One region of the Mesorhizobium sp. CO1-1-8 genome, then DNA from elsewhere that is predicted to be linked to it. Evidence: predicted binding sites of a transcription regulator. Region 1 holds the regulator's gene; each other region holds the start of a gene.
The links. The regulator PhoB, encoded in region 1, activates phosphate uptake and scavenging genes when phosphate is short. The targets are predictions, from matches to a motif close to TGTCATNNANCTGTCAT.
Positions count from the first base shown of each region.

Region 2: a site for PhoB is predicted at 1,747-1,763, ahead of LB558_RS30790 (acid phosphatase). Genes of this name have one in related genera too.
Region 3: a site for PhoB is predicted at 2,443-2,459, ahead of ugpB (sn-glycerol-3-phosphate ABC transporter substrate-binding protein UgpB). Genes of this name have one in related genera too.

Region 1 is NZ_JAIUGZ010000008.1:69,221-73,407, forward strand. It holds gene pstA (phosphate ABC transporter permease PstA) at 1-82, shown strand, start outside; gene pstB (phosphate ABC transporter ATP-binding protein PstB) at 100-918, shown strand; gene phoU (phosphate signaling complex protein PhoU) at 945-1,652, shown strand; gene phoB (phosphate regulon transcriptional regulator PhoB) at 1,669-2,358, shown strand; gene LB558_RS17450 (outer membrane protein) at 2,593-3,267, opposite strand; gene LB558_RS17455 (AraC family transcriptional regulator) at 3,820-4,187, opposite strand, start outside.
Region 2 is NZ_JAIUGZ010000025.1:9,113-13,299, forward strand. It holds gene LB558_RS30785 (alpha-hydroxy acid oxidase) at 1-830, opposite strand, end outside; gene LB558_RS30790 (acid phosphatase) at 1,007-1,702, opposite strand; gene LB558_RS30795 (cytochrome c1) at 1,830-2,702, opposite strand; gene LB558_RS30800 (cytochrome b) at 2,731-4,032, opposite strand; gene petA (ubiquinol-cytochrome c reductase iron-sulfur subunit) at 4,049-4,187, opposite strand, start outside.
Region 3 is NZ_JAIUGZ010000008.1:224,238-228,424, reverse strand. It holds gene ugpA (sn-glycerol-3-phosphate ABC transporter permease UgpA) at 1-910, opposite strand, end outside; gene ugpB (sn-glycerol-3-phosphate ABC transporter substrate-binding protein UgpB) at 1,069-2,379, opposite strand; gene LB558_RS18215 (EAL domain-containing protein) at 2,743-4,187, shown strand, end outside.

The sequences.
Region 1 (4,187 bases):
CATCATCATCCTGCTCGTCTTCCTCATGGCCATGAACATCACCGCGATCGTGCTTCGGCGTCGGTTCGAGCGGCGCTGGTAGAAAAAAGGCATCTTGGTATGAACATCATGACCGAACAGTCTCTTGAAAACGCAGTGGGCGACAAGATGAAGTCGAACGAAGTGATCAAAATGCGCGGCGACAAGGTCGGCGTGTTCTACGGCGAGAAGCAGGCGCTGTTCGATGTCAATCTCGACGTCCGCCTGAATCAGGTGACGGCGCTGATCGGCCCCTCCGGCTGCGGCAAGTCCACCTTCCTGCGCTGCCTCAACCGCATGAACGACACCATCGATTCGGCACGGGTAACCGGCAAGATAACCCTCGACGAAGAAGACATCTACGACAAGAACATCGATGTCGTCGAACTCAGGGCGCGCGTCGGCATGGTGTTCCAGAAACCCAATCCGTTCCCAAAGTCGATCTACGAGAACGTCGCCTATGGTCCGCGCATCCATGGATTGGCCAAGCGCAAAGCCGACATGGATCAGATCGTCGAGTCGAGCTTGAAGAAGGCGGCAATCTGGAACGAGGTCAAGGACCGTTTGCAGGAACCTGGCACGGGTCTTTCCGGTGGCCAGCAGCAGCGTCTGTGCATTGCACGCGCCATCGCCGTGTCACCCGAGGTGATCCTGATGGACGAACCGTGTTCGGCACTCGACCCGATCGCCACCGCTCGCGTTGAGGAACTGATCGACGAACTGCGTCAGAACTATACGATCGTCATCGTCACCCATTCGATGCAGCAGGCGGCGCGCGTGTCGCAGCGCACCGCGATGTTCCATCTAGGCTATCTGGTCGAGGAGGGCGCCACCGACAAGATGTTCACCACCCCCGACGACAAACGCACCCAGGACTACATCACCGGCCGGTTCGGCTGAGCTCAGGCATATGAGGGACGAAGATCATGGGTGAACATACCGTCGCATCTTTCGATGAGGATCTGGAGCAGATTAGCCAGCTGATCCGCGACATGGGCGATCTCGCCCGCTCGATGGTCAGTGGCTCGACCAGGGCTTTGCTCAATTCGGACAATGCGCTGGCGCAGCGGGTGGTTTCCGACGACGCCATCATGGATGCACGCCAGCGCGAGCTGGACGATCGCGCCATCACGCTGATCGCCAAGCGCCAGCCAATGGCCAACGACCTGCGTGCGGTGGTCGGTTCGATCCGCATGGCCGGCGACCTCGAACGCATCGGTGATCTTGCCAAGAACATCGCCAAGCGAGTCGGCACTGTCGGGCTGAGCGTCACGCCGCACGACCTGTCGCATTCGATCGACGGGATGGCGCAGCTGGTGCTGATCCAGGTGCAGGGGGTCGTCGACGAGTATGCCGCCGCTGACCCGGCAGCGCTTGCCACGCTCAGAAACAATGACGAACGCATCGACGTCAAATACACCTCGGTGTTCCGCGAGCTGTTGACCTACATGATGGAAGATCCCCGCAATATCACGGCGTGCACGCACCTGTTGTTCTGCGCCAAGAACCTCGAGCGGATAGGCGATCACGTGACCAACATCGCCGAGAATGCCTATTATGTTTTGACCGGCACGCAGTTGCCAGCCAATCGTCCGAAGCAGGACGAGACGGCAATGTCCTCGCCAGCGGCATGACAGGGGTGACCAGCCGATGATCGCACCACGCATCATGGTGGTGGAGGATGAGGAGCCGCTAGGCGTGCTGCTCCGCTACAATCTTGAATCCGAAGGTTACCAGGTCGAGGTGGTGACGCGCGGCGACGAGGCCGAAATCCGGCTGCAGGAGAACGTTCCCGACCTTCTGGTGCTCGACTGGATGGTGCCGGCGGTTTCCGGCATCGAACTCTGCCGGCGCCTGCGAATGCGTCCCGAGACCGAGCGGCTGCCGATCATCATGCTGACCGCGCGAGGCGAGGAAAGCGACCGCGTGCGCGGCCTGTCGACCGGTGCCGACGATTATCTGGTCAAGCCTTTCTCGACGCCGGAATTCATGGCCAGGGTCAAGGCGCTGCTGCGCCGGGCCAAGCCGGAAGTGCTGTCCAGCGTGCTCAAGGTCGGCGACATCGTGCTCGATCGCGAGTCGCATCGTGTCTATCGCAAGAAGAGCGAGATCCGGCTCGGGCCGACGGAATTCCGCCTGCTTGAATTCATGATGCGCCATCCAGGCCGCGTGTTCTCGCGCAGCCAGCTGCTCGACAATGTCTGGGGCGAGACGATCTACATCGACGAGCGCACAGTCGATGTGCATGTCGGCCGGCTGCGCAAGGCGGTCAACAATGGCCGCATGCCGGACGTCATCCGCACGATCCGTGGGGCCGGATACGCGATCCGCGAGGATTAGAGCTAATTCCGCCCCGACATCATCGGGACCAGGTGAGAACTCCTTTGTGAAGGGTTCTCACCTGAGCGTTTCATCATCGTTTCACGGAAACGCAGAGCCGCCCTATCTCTTTGTTTTGATGCAACTCCGGAGGGAAAGCCGTTTCTCGCTTTTCCTAGAATTGCTCTGGGCAACAGCTCACGGTCAGGTCCTGCGATGGCCGGGAAGCCCAACGCAACTTCGGACAGGTGCCGATCAGAATTTGTAGGCGATGCCGATGCGAACCTCATGGGTCTTGAGTTCGATGTCCAATGGAGGTGCATCCTGCAGGTCGAATGTCTTGGATCCAAAATCGGCATGGCGGTACTCAGCCCGGAGGATCATGTTGTCGGTAAAGGCGTATTCCGTGCCGACGCCGAGCGTCCAGCCGGTATAAGTCGTGTCGAAATCGTCATCGGCTCCGACGAGCCTTTGATTTACGTCGGCGAAGGCGACACCACCGGCAATATAGGGCAGCCACCGGTCGGTTGCGTATCCGAGGCGCGCGCGGATCGCACCAGTCCGACTTATCTCCTGGACTACGGGGTAGTCGGCAGGCCAGGGAACCCCCGCCGAATTGTATACGAGAGCATCATCGTCAGCCCCACTCCAGGCTATGTCGGCATCGATGCCCAAGACGACGTTGTTGCCGAATTGGTGGTTCGCACCGACATACAAACCTCCCATGAGACCGGCAGGCTTGGGATTGGCATGATCGTCATCCCCGGTGAAGCGGCCGTCTCCCCAAGCATATCCTGCCAGGACGCCACCATATCCGCCTGTCCAGTTGAAACCGATCGGGGGAGCCGCCGGCATATCCGGAGAGGCTGCATGGGCGGGCCAGAACCCCGCTGATAGGACCAAGCCCGCCGAGATTGCAAAGATGCGCATAAGAAGTACCCGCCCGGCCAGCGCCACTAGCTATTGTTATGCCTCTTGGCATCCGTGCCTTTCCAGCCGCCGAGCATGTCGAATGCTTCCAGGCCGTCTGGCCGTGGGGTACGACGCGATGGTAAGCCGGTTAATGTAAGGCGCGCCCATGCCTTGCTGATTGCCCGTCCCAGATGCGATGAATTCGGGTGGCCCGGCTTGTCCGCTTCACCAATCTGCTGCATCTGAATTGCCTCGCCTGACATGTTGGGTGCCCTTTGCGGTGTGCGCTCCATTGCGCATTACTGGAAGCATGTCTGGCCGGCCTTCGTGGCCGGCAGTGCTTCAGCTCACACCTTGAAATATCTGTCCGCGAAGTCGATTGTGCTGTCACTGTCCCGGGCGAGGTTGGCGGGCACATTGGGACGCTCGGTCACCAAGATGAGACGCACAATCAAGGTGCGGGATCACCTTCGCTTCTTCTTGTTTCGAGGTCGGCTTCGCAGCTCACCGCCAGCCATAGCCAGAACCAATCCTTGCTGATTGCCGAGCGGAACGCCCTGCGCAACGGACTCAGGCGCGGACGGAGGCGAGCCAGCCTTCGACGACCGCTCCTCCGTTTCCGTTGCCCTGTTTCAGCAAGGTCTCATACGTTGCCATCCGCATTGAATCCTTGGCGAGAGCGCGGACAGAACTCGGGCTGATCTGATATCGCTTCTGGAAGGCGCGGCTGAAGTGCGCCTCGCTGCGAAACCCGTGGTTACGGGCAATGGCCGCTATCTTGTGATCTGGCGCTGATCGTAGAATGCTCTGCAAGCTCACTCTTAGCCGTTCAGCGAGCATCCAGCGTTGTACGCCACCATGCGGCTCGAACAAACGGAACAGGTTCGATCGGGAAACTCCCAGGACCGCCGCCAGCTCATTCGGGCCGAAGTCGGGAT
Region 2 (4,187 bases), on a different contig from region 1:
TTCGACAGTACGATGCCGCTGCAGCCGATGTCGACGGCGCGTCTTGCATCCTCCACCGACATGACGCCCTTGAGGCAGAATGGACCCGCCCAAAGCTTGACCATCTCGGCGACGTCGTCCCACGTCATCGACGGGTCGAGCATCTCGGTGAAGTAGCGGCTGATCGACATCGTGCCGCCGCCCATGTCGACGTGCTCGTCGAGTTGCGGCAGCTTGAACCCCTCATGCGTGAAATAGTTGATCGCCCATGCCGGCTTGAGCGCGAACTGTGCCATTCCGGCGAGATTGAGCTTGAAGGGAATGGCAAAGCCGGTGCGTTTATCGCGTTCGCGGTTTCCTCCGGTGATGCTGTCGACGGTCAGCATCATCACCTCGACGCCGACCGCCTTTGCCCGCTGCATCATCGCCCGATTAAGACCGCGATCCCGATGGAAATAGAACTGGTAGACCTGCGGGCTGCTGCTGATGCTGCGCGCCTCCTCGAGGCTGACGGTGCCAAGCGAGGAGACGCCGAACATGGTGCCGTATTTGGCGGCGGCCTTGGCGACCGCGCGCTCGCCCTGATGGTGGAACAAGCGCTGCAAGGCGGTCGGCGAGCAATAGAACGGCATCGCCAGCTTCTGGCCCATGACCGTCACCGACATGTCGACCTCGCTCACCCCGCGCAGCACGTTGGGAACCAGGTCGCAGGTCTCGAAGCTTTCGGTGTTGCGGCGATAGGTGACCTCATCGTCGGCCGCGCCGTCGATGTAATTGAAGATCGGCCCGGGCAGCCGCTGCTGCGCCATGCGGCGGAAATCGGAAAAATTGTGACAGTCGCTGAGCCGCATCATCGAATTCCAAAGGCCGTGGCGGGACAGGTTTCCCCGCCACCGTTCGATGCGTCGAATATCAAGCTGATGCCGCTATGCCAACGGACTAATTACCGAACCTCCGCTCAAGCACTGCCTAAACGAGAAGGGAGCGCCTGAGGCGCCCCTTCCCGTCTAAATTCGACTGAAGAAGATTACATGCCGAGATCGGAGCGAAGCTCGGCCCGGGCCACTTCATACTCGGCCTTGAAGTCGTCCCGGTTGAGCAGGACTGCGGCAATCACGCTGCCGGAAATCTTGCCCATCTCGACGTCGGACGCGTAGTGGATGCCGCCGACTTCACGATTGTGGGCGTATTCAGCCGCACGCGCCATGATCTCGGCGCGCTTTTCCGGGACCATGTCGGACAGGATGATGCCCATCATGGTGCCGACGGTGGCGTGTCCGGACGGCCAGGAACCGGAGCTCGACAGCTTGACCGCCGGCTTGACGAGGTCGCTGAGCTGGTGCGGGCGCGGGCGCTTCCAGACATCCTTGGCCGGATCGACGACGGCGCCTTCGGTGGCCACGACGCGATCGAAGAAGGCGCTGAATTTCGGCAGCGTTTCCTTGTTGAATTTCGGCCCCATGACGTTGGCAAAGCGCCAGACATTCTCCTCGGCGTCGGCGACGGCGCTGGCGACCATCTCTGGGGTCCGCGTGACCTGCAGCGTCAGCACTTCGCCGAGTTCGGCCTTGGTCTGCGCCGAATCATTTGCCGGCGGCGGCGGCAGGATCATCGTCAGGTCGACGTCCTTGTTGGTGACGAAGGGCTGGGCGTCTTCCGCTTGCGCGGCCGAGCCGACGATGAGCAGCAACAGGCCTGCCGCGAGCGATGCGTATCTTTTCATGGGTGCGATCCTTTGATGAGAGCAGCACAGGATCGCCGGATGCGGTGACGGCCATGTGACACGACAGGCCTCCGGAAATGCAAAAGGGCGCCTCTCGGCGCCCTTTTCGATCACTTGATTGTGTGGCTCAATGCGCCACGCCTTCCCACACCTTGCGCTTGGTGAGATAGACCAGCGCGCCGAACAAAAGCAGGAACACCAGAACGCGAAAACCGGTCTTCTTGCGGTCTTCCATATGCGGCTCGGCCGCCCACGCCAGGAAGGCGGAGACGTCGCGGGAATACTGGTCGACGGTCTGCGGCGCGCCGTCATCATAGGTCACCTGGCCGTCGGAGAGCGGCTTGGGCATTTTCAGCGACACGCCGGACATGAAGTACGGATTGTAGTGGGTGCCTTCCGGGATCACCATGCCGGCCGGCGGCGTCTGGTCGTAGCCGGTCAGCAGCGAGTGTATATAGTCGGGGCCGCCCGCATCGTACTGGGTGAAGATATCGAAGACGAACTGCGGAAAGCCGCGTTCGACACCGCGTGCCTTGGCCAGCAGTGACATGTCGGGCGGAGCAGCACCGCCATTGGAGGCAGCGGCGGCTTCCTCATTGGCAAAGGGCGGCGGGAAGTGGTCGGACGGCTTGCCGGGACGGTCGAACATGTCGCCGGCATCGTTGGGGCCGTCGTGGATCGTGTACTCGGCCGACAGCGTCTTGATCTGCGCATCGGAATAGCCGAGGTCCGACAACGTGCGGAACGCCACCAGATTCATCGAATGGCAGGCCGAGCAGACTTCCTTGTAGACCTTGAGGCCGCGCTGCAGCTGCGCTTTGTCGTAAGTGCCGAATGGGCCGGTAAAACTCCAGTCCATTTCCTTCGGCTCGTCGATCGGGAAATGCGTCGGATTGGCCACATTGTGTGCCTCTTCGGCGGCGATCGCCCGAGTGCCCGCGGCCCCAGCGGCGACGGCCACAAGGCCGATCAGCGCCAGCGAGGTGAGAATCTTTTTCATGCCAAATCCCCTTAGATTCTCTACCCGCTCAGCCTTTGGTTTCCGGAGCCGCCGTAGCGCCCGCCGGATGTCCGCTGCCGCCCTTGTTCTTCTCGAGCACCGCCTCGGTGATCGAGTTCGGCAGCCGTCGCGGCGTCTCGATCAGTCCGAGCACCGGCAGCGCGATCAGGAAGAAGGCGAAGTAGAACAATGTCGCCATCTGCGCCATGAACACATAGCTGCCTTCGGCCGGCTGCGAGCCCAGCCAGCCAAGCAGGATGGCATCGGCCACGAACAGCCAGAAGAACAGCTTGTACCAGGGCCGGTAAACCGCCGAGCGCACCTTCGAAGTGTCGAGCCACGGCACCAGGAACAACATGACGATGGCGCCGAACATGCATAGCACGCCGCCGAGCTTGGAGTTGATCGGCCCGACATTGAAGGTGATGGCGCGCAGGATCGCGTAGAACGGCAGGAAGTACCATTCGGGCACGATGTGGGCCGGCGTCTTCAGCGGGTTGGCGACGATGTAGTTGTCGGGATGGCCGAGATAGTTCGGCAGGTAGAAGACGAAATAAGCGAAGAAGAACAGGAACACGATCATGCCGAACGCGTCCTTGATGGTCGCGTAGGGGGTGAAGGCGACGGTGTCGGTCTTCGACTTGACCTCGATGCCGGTCGGGTTCGACTGGCCGACGACATGCAGCGCCCAGATGTGCAAAACGACGACGCCGGCAATCATGAACGGCAACAGATAGTGCAGCGCAAAGAAACGGTTGAGCGTCGGGTTGTCGACGGCAAAGCCGCCGAGCAGCAGCTGCTGGATCCAGTCGCCGACCAGCGGAATGGCGCTGAAGAAGCCGGTGATGACGGTGGCGCCCCAGAAGCTCATCTGGCCCCATGGCAGCACGTAACCCATGAAGCCGGTCGCCATCATCAGGAGATAGATGATGCAGCCAAGGATCCACAACAGCTCGCGCGGCGCCTTGTAGGAGCCGTAATAGAGGCCACGGAAGATGTGGATGTAGACGGCGACGAAGAAGAACGAGGCGCCGTTCGAATGCATGTAGCGCAGCAGCCAGCCCGAATTCACGTCGCGCATGATCTTCTCGACCGACCCGAAGGCCAGATTGGTGTCGGCCGTGTAATGCATGGCCAGCACGATGCCGGTCAGGATCTGCGCCACCAGCATGATCGAAAGGATGCCGCCAAAGGTCCATGCATAGTTGAGGTTGCGCGGCACCGGATAGGCAACGAAGCTGTCATAGACCAGCCGCGGCAGCGGCATGCGGGCGTCGAACCAGCGTCCGAGACCGGTTTTGGGCGTATAGGTCGAGTGTCCCTCGCTCATCGAAATATCCCCTGCCTCAACCGATAAGGATCTTGGTATCGGAAATGAACTTGAATACCGGAACCGCCATGTTCTCAGGCGCCGGGCCTTTGCGGATGCGGCCGGCCGTATCGTATTGCGAACCGTGGCACGGGCAGAACCAGCCGCCGAAATCG
Region 3 (4,187 bases), 160 kb from region 1:
GGACTTTGCGTTCCACATAGCGGAACTGGATGGCCGTGAGCGAGATGACGATGATCATCAGGATGACCGACTGCGCCGCCGAGTCACCGAGGATCAGATTGACGAAGCCGTCATTGTAGACCTTGTAGACCAGTGTCTCAGTCGTCTTGCCCGGACCGCCCCCGGTGACGGCATGGACGATGCCGAACGTGTCGAACAGGGCATAGACGGTGTTGACGACCAGCAGGAAGAAGGTCGTCGGCGCAAGCAGCGGGAAGACGATGGTCCAGAATCGCTTGGTCTCGCCGGCGCCGTCCATGGCCGCCGCCTCGATCAAGGCTTTCGGTACCGCCTGCAGGCCGGCGACGAAGAACAGGAAATTGTAGCTGATCTGCTTCCAGGCAGCGGCGGACACCAGCAGGATCATGGCGTGGGTGCCGTTGAGCAGTGGATCCCAGGCGATGCCGAAACTCCTCAGCATGTAGGCCAGCGACCCGATCGACGGGTTGAAGAGGAACAGCCACAGCATACCGGCAATCGCCGGCGCCACCGCGTAGGGCCAGATCAAGAGCGTGCGGTAAAGACCTTTGCCGCGCACCACCTTCTCCGCCATGACCGCAAGCAGCAGCGCCACGCACATGGCGACGATAGCGGTCGCAAGGGAAAACACCACCGTGACCTTGATCGAGTTTAGGTAGGCCGGATCGGCAAGCACTTTCCTGAAATTGGCGAACCAGACGAACTTGGTCCTCAGCCCGAACGGATCCTGCCTGAGCATGGATTGGTAGAACGCCTGACCGGCCGGCCAGTAGAAAAAAACGAGCGTGATGGCCAGTTGCGGCGCCACCAGCAGGTAGGGAAGGACCTTGTTGGGAAACACGACGCGAGGGGTCACGGAGCCACTCCGAGGTGATGAGGCGGGCGGCACCATGCGGCACCCCTCTCCGCCAAGATGGCTTTGATGAGCGTTTCGGATTCGGCATCATCGACCATTGGCGAAATCGCAAGGCACGGCAAAACTCCCCTCGCCGAGGGGAGATGCCTGGCAGGACAGGTGGGTACGCCGTAGAGCAAGGACCTGCGCTCGCTCTAATTCCCCAGCGCTTCCTTGATTGCGGCATTGCCACGCGTAACCGCATTGTCGAGCGCCTGCTGCGCGGTTTGCTGGCCGGCGAGCATCTTCTCGAACTCCTCGTTCTGGATATCGCGCACCTGCGGCAGGTTCGGCAGACGTACGCCCTTCGAATTGTCGGTCGGCGCCTTACCCGTCATCTGCAGGATCGGTGTCTCGCGACCGATGTTCTTGTCATAGAAACCGGATTTCTTGGTCGCTTCATAAGCCGCCAGCGTTACCGGCAGATAACCCGACTTCTGGTGCAGGTATTCCTGCACGTCGGTCTTCGACAAGTAGGCGAAGAAGGCCGCGACGCCCTTGTATTCCTCGTCGGATTTGTCTGCGAAAACCCACAGGCTGGCGCCGCCCGGCGTCGTGTTCTGCGGCGCGCCCTTGGCGTCGCTGTCATAGGGCAATTGGCCGATGCCGTAATTCATGCCGGACTTGACGATATCGCCAAGTCCGCCGGAGGATTCAGTCATGATCCCGCATTCGCCCGCAAGGAAGATCTGCTTGGCTTCGGAGGTGCGGCCGCCATATTTGAAGGTGCCGTCCTTGGCGAGGTCTGCGAGCGCCTGGAAATGGTTGACGAAAATCGGCGCATTGATCTTGAGCTCGACATCGCCGCCGGCCAGACCGTTCTGCTGGGTGGCCCATGACACGTCATTCCACGCCGCGAAATTCTCCAGATGGATCCAGGTCAGCCAGGTCGAGGTGTAGCCGCAAGCGGCGGCGCCGCTCGCCTTGATCTTCTTGGCATCTTCCCACACCTCATTCCAGGTCTTGGGTGGGCTGTCGACGTCGAGGCCAGCCTTCTTGAAGATATCCTTGTTGTAATAAAGGATCGGCGAGGAGGAGTTGTAGGGGAAGGAGAGCATGGTGCCGTCCGGCTTCGAATAATAGCCGACTATGCCTGGCAGATACTGGCTCTTGTCGAAGGTCATTCCTGCGCTGGTCAACACATCGGCTGCCGGCTTGATTGCGCCTTCGGCTGCCATCATCACGCCCGTGCCGACGTCGAACACCTGGATAATGTCTGGGGCCTGGCCCGCGCGGTAGGCGGCAATGCCGGCATTCAGCGTCTCGGGATACGTGCCTTTGAACACCGGAACGAGCTCATAGTCGCTCTGGCTGGCATTGAAATCTTTGGAGATCTTGTCGACAACTTCAGCATTGGCGCCGGTCATGGCGTGCCACCAGCTGATCTGCGTGACAGCAAAAGCGGAGGTTGAGGAAAGCAGCATAAAGGTGGCGGCAACACCGGCCGCGAAGCCGAAGGACTTCATGTTTCATCTCCCGTTTGTCATTGGCGAAAGGGGGCACTCCCGCGAAGGCAATATGTGTCGCTCATGACAATCAGACAACGGTTTTGTTGCAGATCGACGAACTTCACCCTTTACCTCACGCAACGCTCGCCTCCGCTTGGAGGCACGGAAAGCGATGCGGTTAGCCGGCTTGGCGGGACAACAAGCGCGCCAGGAACCACCGTCGGGACTGCCAAACTGACTTTCGGCGTGTCAGCCCCGATTGCAGCCGCTGCAACCCGAAGAGACACGTCAGAGTTGCATGCGACTTTATCGATCCCTCAACGGCAAAGCGCTACTCAATCCTGCTGCCCTGTTTATTTCCAATAGATCAGGTGAAATAAAATGCTGACGGTCTACAATTGTATCGTCAACGAGCACGATCTGAGACTGGTCGCACTCGCCGCGCTGATCTGCGGAATTTCCTGCTTCTCTGCCGTCAACCTGCTTCATCACATAAGCCGCTCCACAGATCGGAACCGGCTTGCCTGGCTGATGATCGCGGCCACTTCGACCGGTTTCGGCATCTGGGCAACGCACTTCATCGCCATGCTCGCATTCACACCGGGCATACCCAGTGCCTATGATCCCGCACTCTCCGCGCTTTCGCTCGCTGCTTCGGTCACTTTGACGGCAGCCGGCATGTGGATCGCCACCTTGCGGGACGAGTTCGATTATCATCTCGTCGGCGGCGCCGTGCTGGGCGGCGGTATCGCGGCGATGCACTACATCGGCATGGCGGCGTTCGAGGTCCAGGGCCGCATCGAGTGGAACCTGTTGCTTGTCGCCGTTTCCCTGCTGGCTGGCGTGACGCTCGCGGCGCTGGCGCTGCGTGTCGTGCAGCGCCGCCCCTCCTTGAAGGCGACATCCGGCGGCGCGGTGCTGCTGACGCTGGCGATCTGCACCTTGCATTTCATCGGTATGGGTGCCGTCTCGATCTTCCCCGATCCCTCGATCGTCATATCCGAATACACGATCGAGCCGACCTCGCAGGCTTTCGCGGCCGCCGCCGCCACACTCGTGATCCTGGTTCTGTCGGCATCGGCGCTGTGGATCGATTTGCGCTTCCGTCGCCAGAAGCTCGAGGTCGACCGCATGCACGGCCTGGCCAATGCCGCCGTGGAGGGGCTGATCGTCTGCGACGGCAACCGCATCATCAGTGCCAATGACAGCATTGCGACACTGACGGGCATCGCAACAGCGACGCTGAACGGAATGCAGCTTGGCGATCTCTTCGGATCCGACATGTCCGGCTTCGGCGAACAGCCGCAGGAGGCCGAATTGAGCGGCCGCGATGGCACGAGCATTCCCGTCGAGTTGATCGCCAGGAGCATTGACTACTGTGGCAAACCGCACAACGTAGTCGCGGTTCGCGACATTCGCGAGCGCAAGAAGGCGGAACAGGAGATCCTGCGGCTTGCCCATTTCGATCCATTGACCGGACTGGCCAATCGCCGCAGCTTTTCCGGCCGGCTGGAGATGGAAATTGCTGCGATGGGCCGGACCAGGAAAGGCGGCCAGCTCGCGCTTCTGCTGCTTGATCTCGACCGGTTCAAGGAGGTCAACGACCTGTATGGGCACGGCGCTGGCGACGCCATGCTGCAGAAGGTTGCGCACTGCGTTACCGGCATCCTTCGCCAAGGACAGATGGTGGCGCGACTGGGCGGCGATGAGTTCGCCATCATTGCCCCGAACCTGACGGACCCGTTGGAGGCAGGCCGTATCGCCGACGCGGTGCTGACCGCCATGCGCGAGGAAAACCGGCTTTCTGTCGGCGGCGGCCTGGTGTC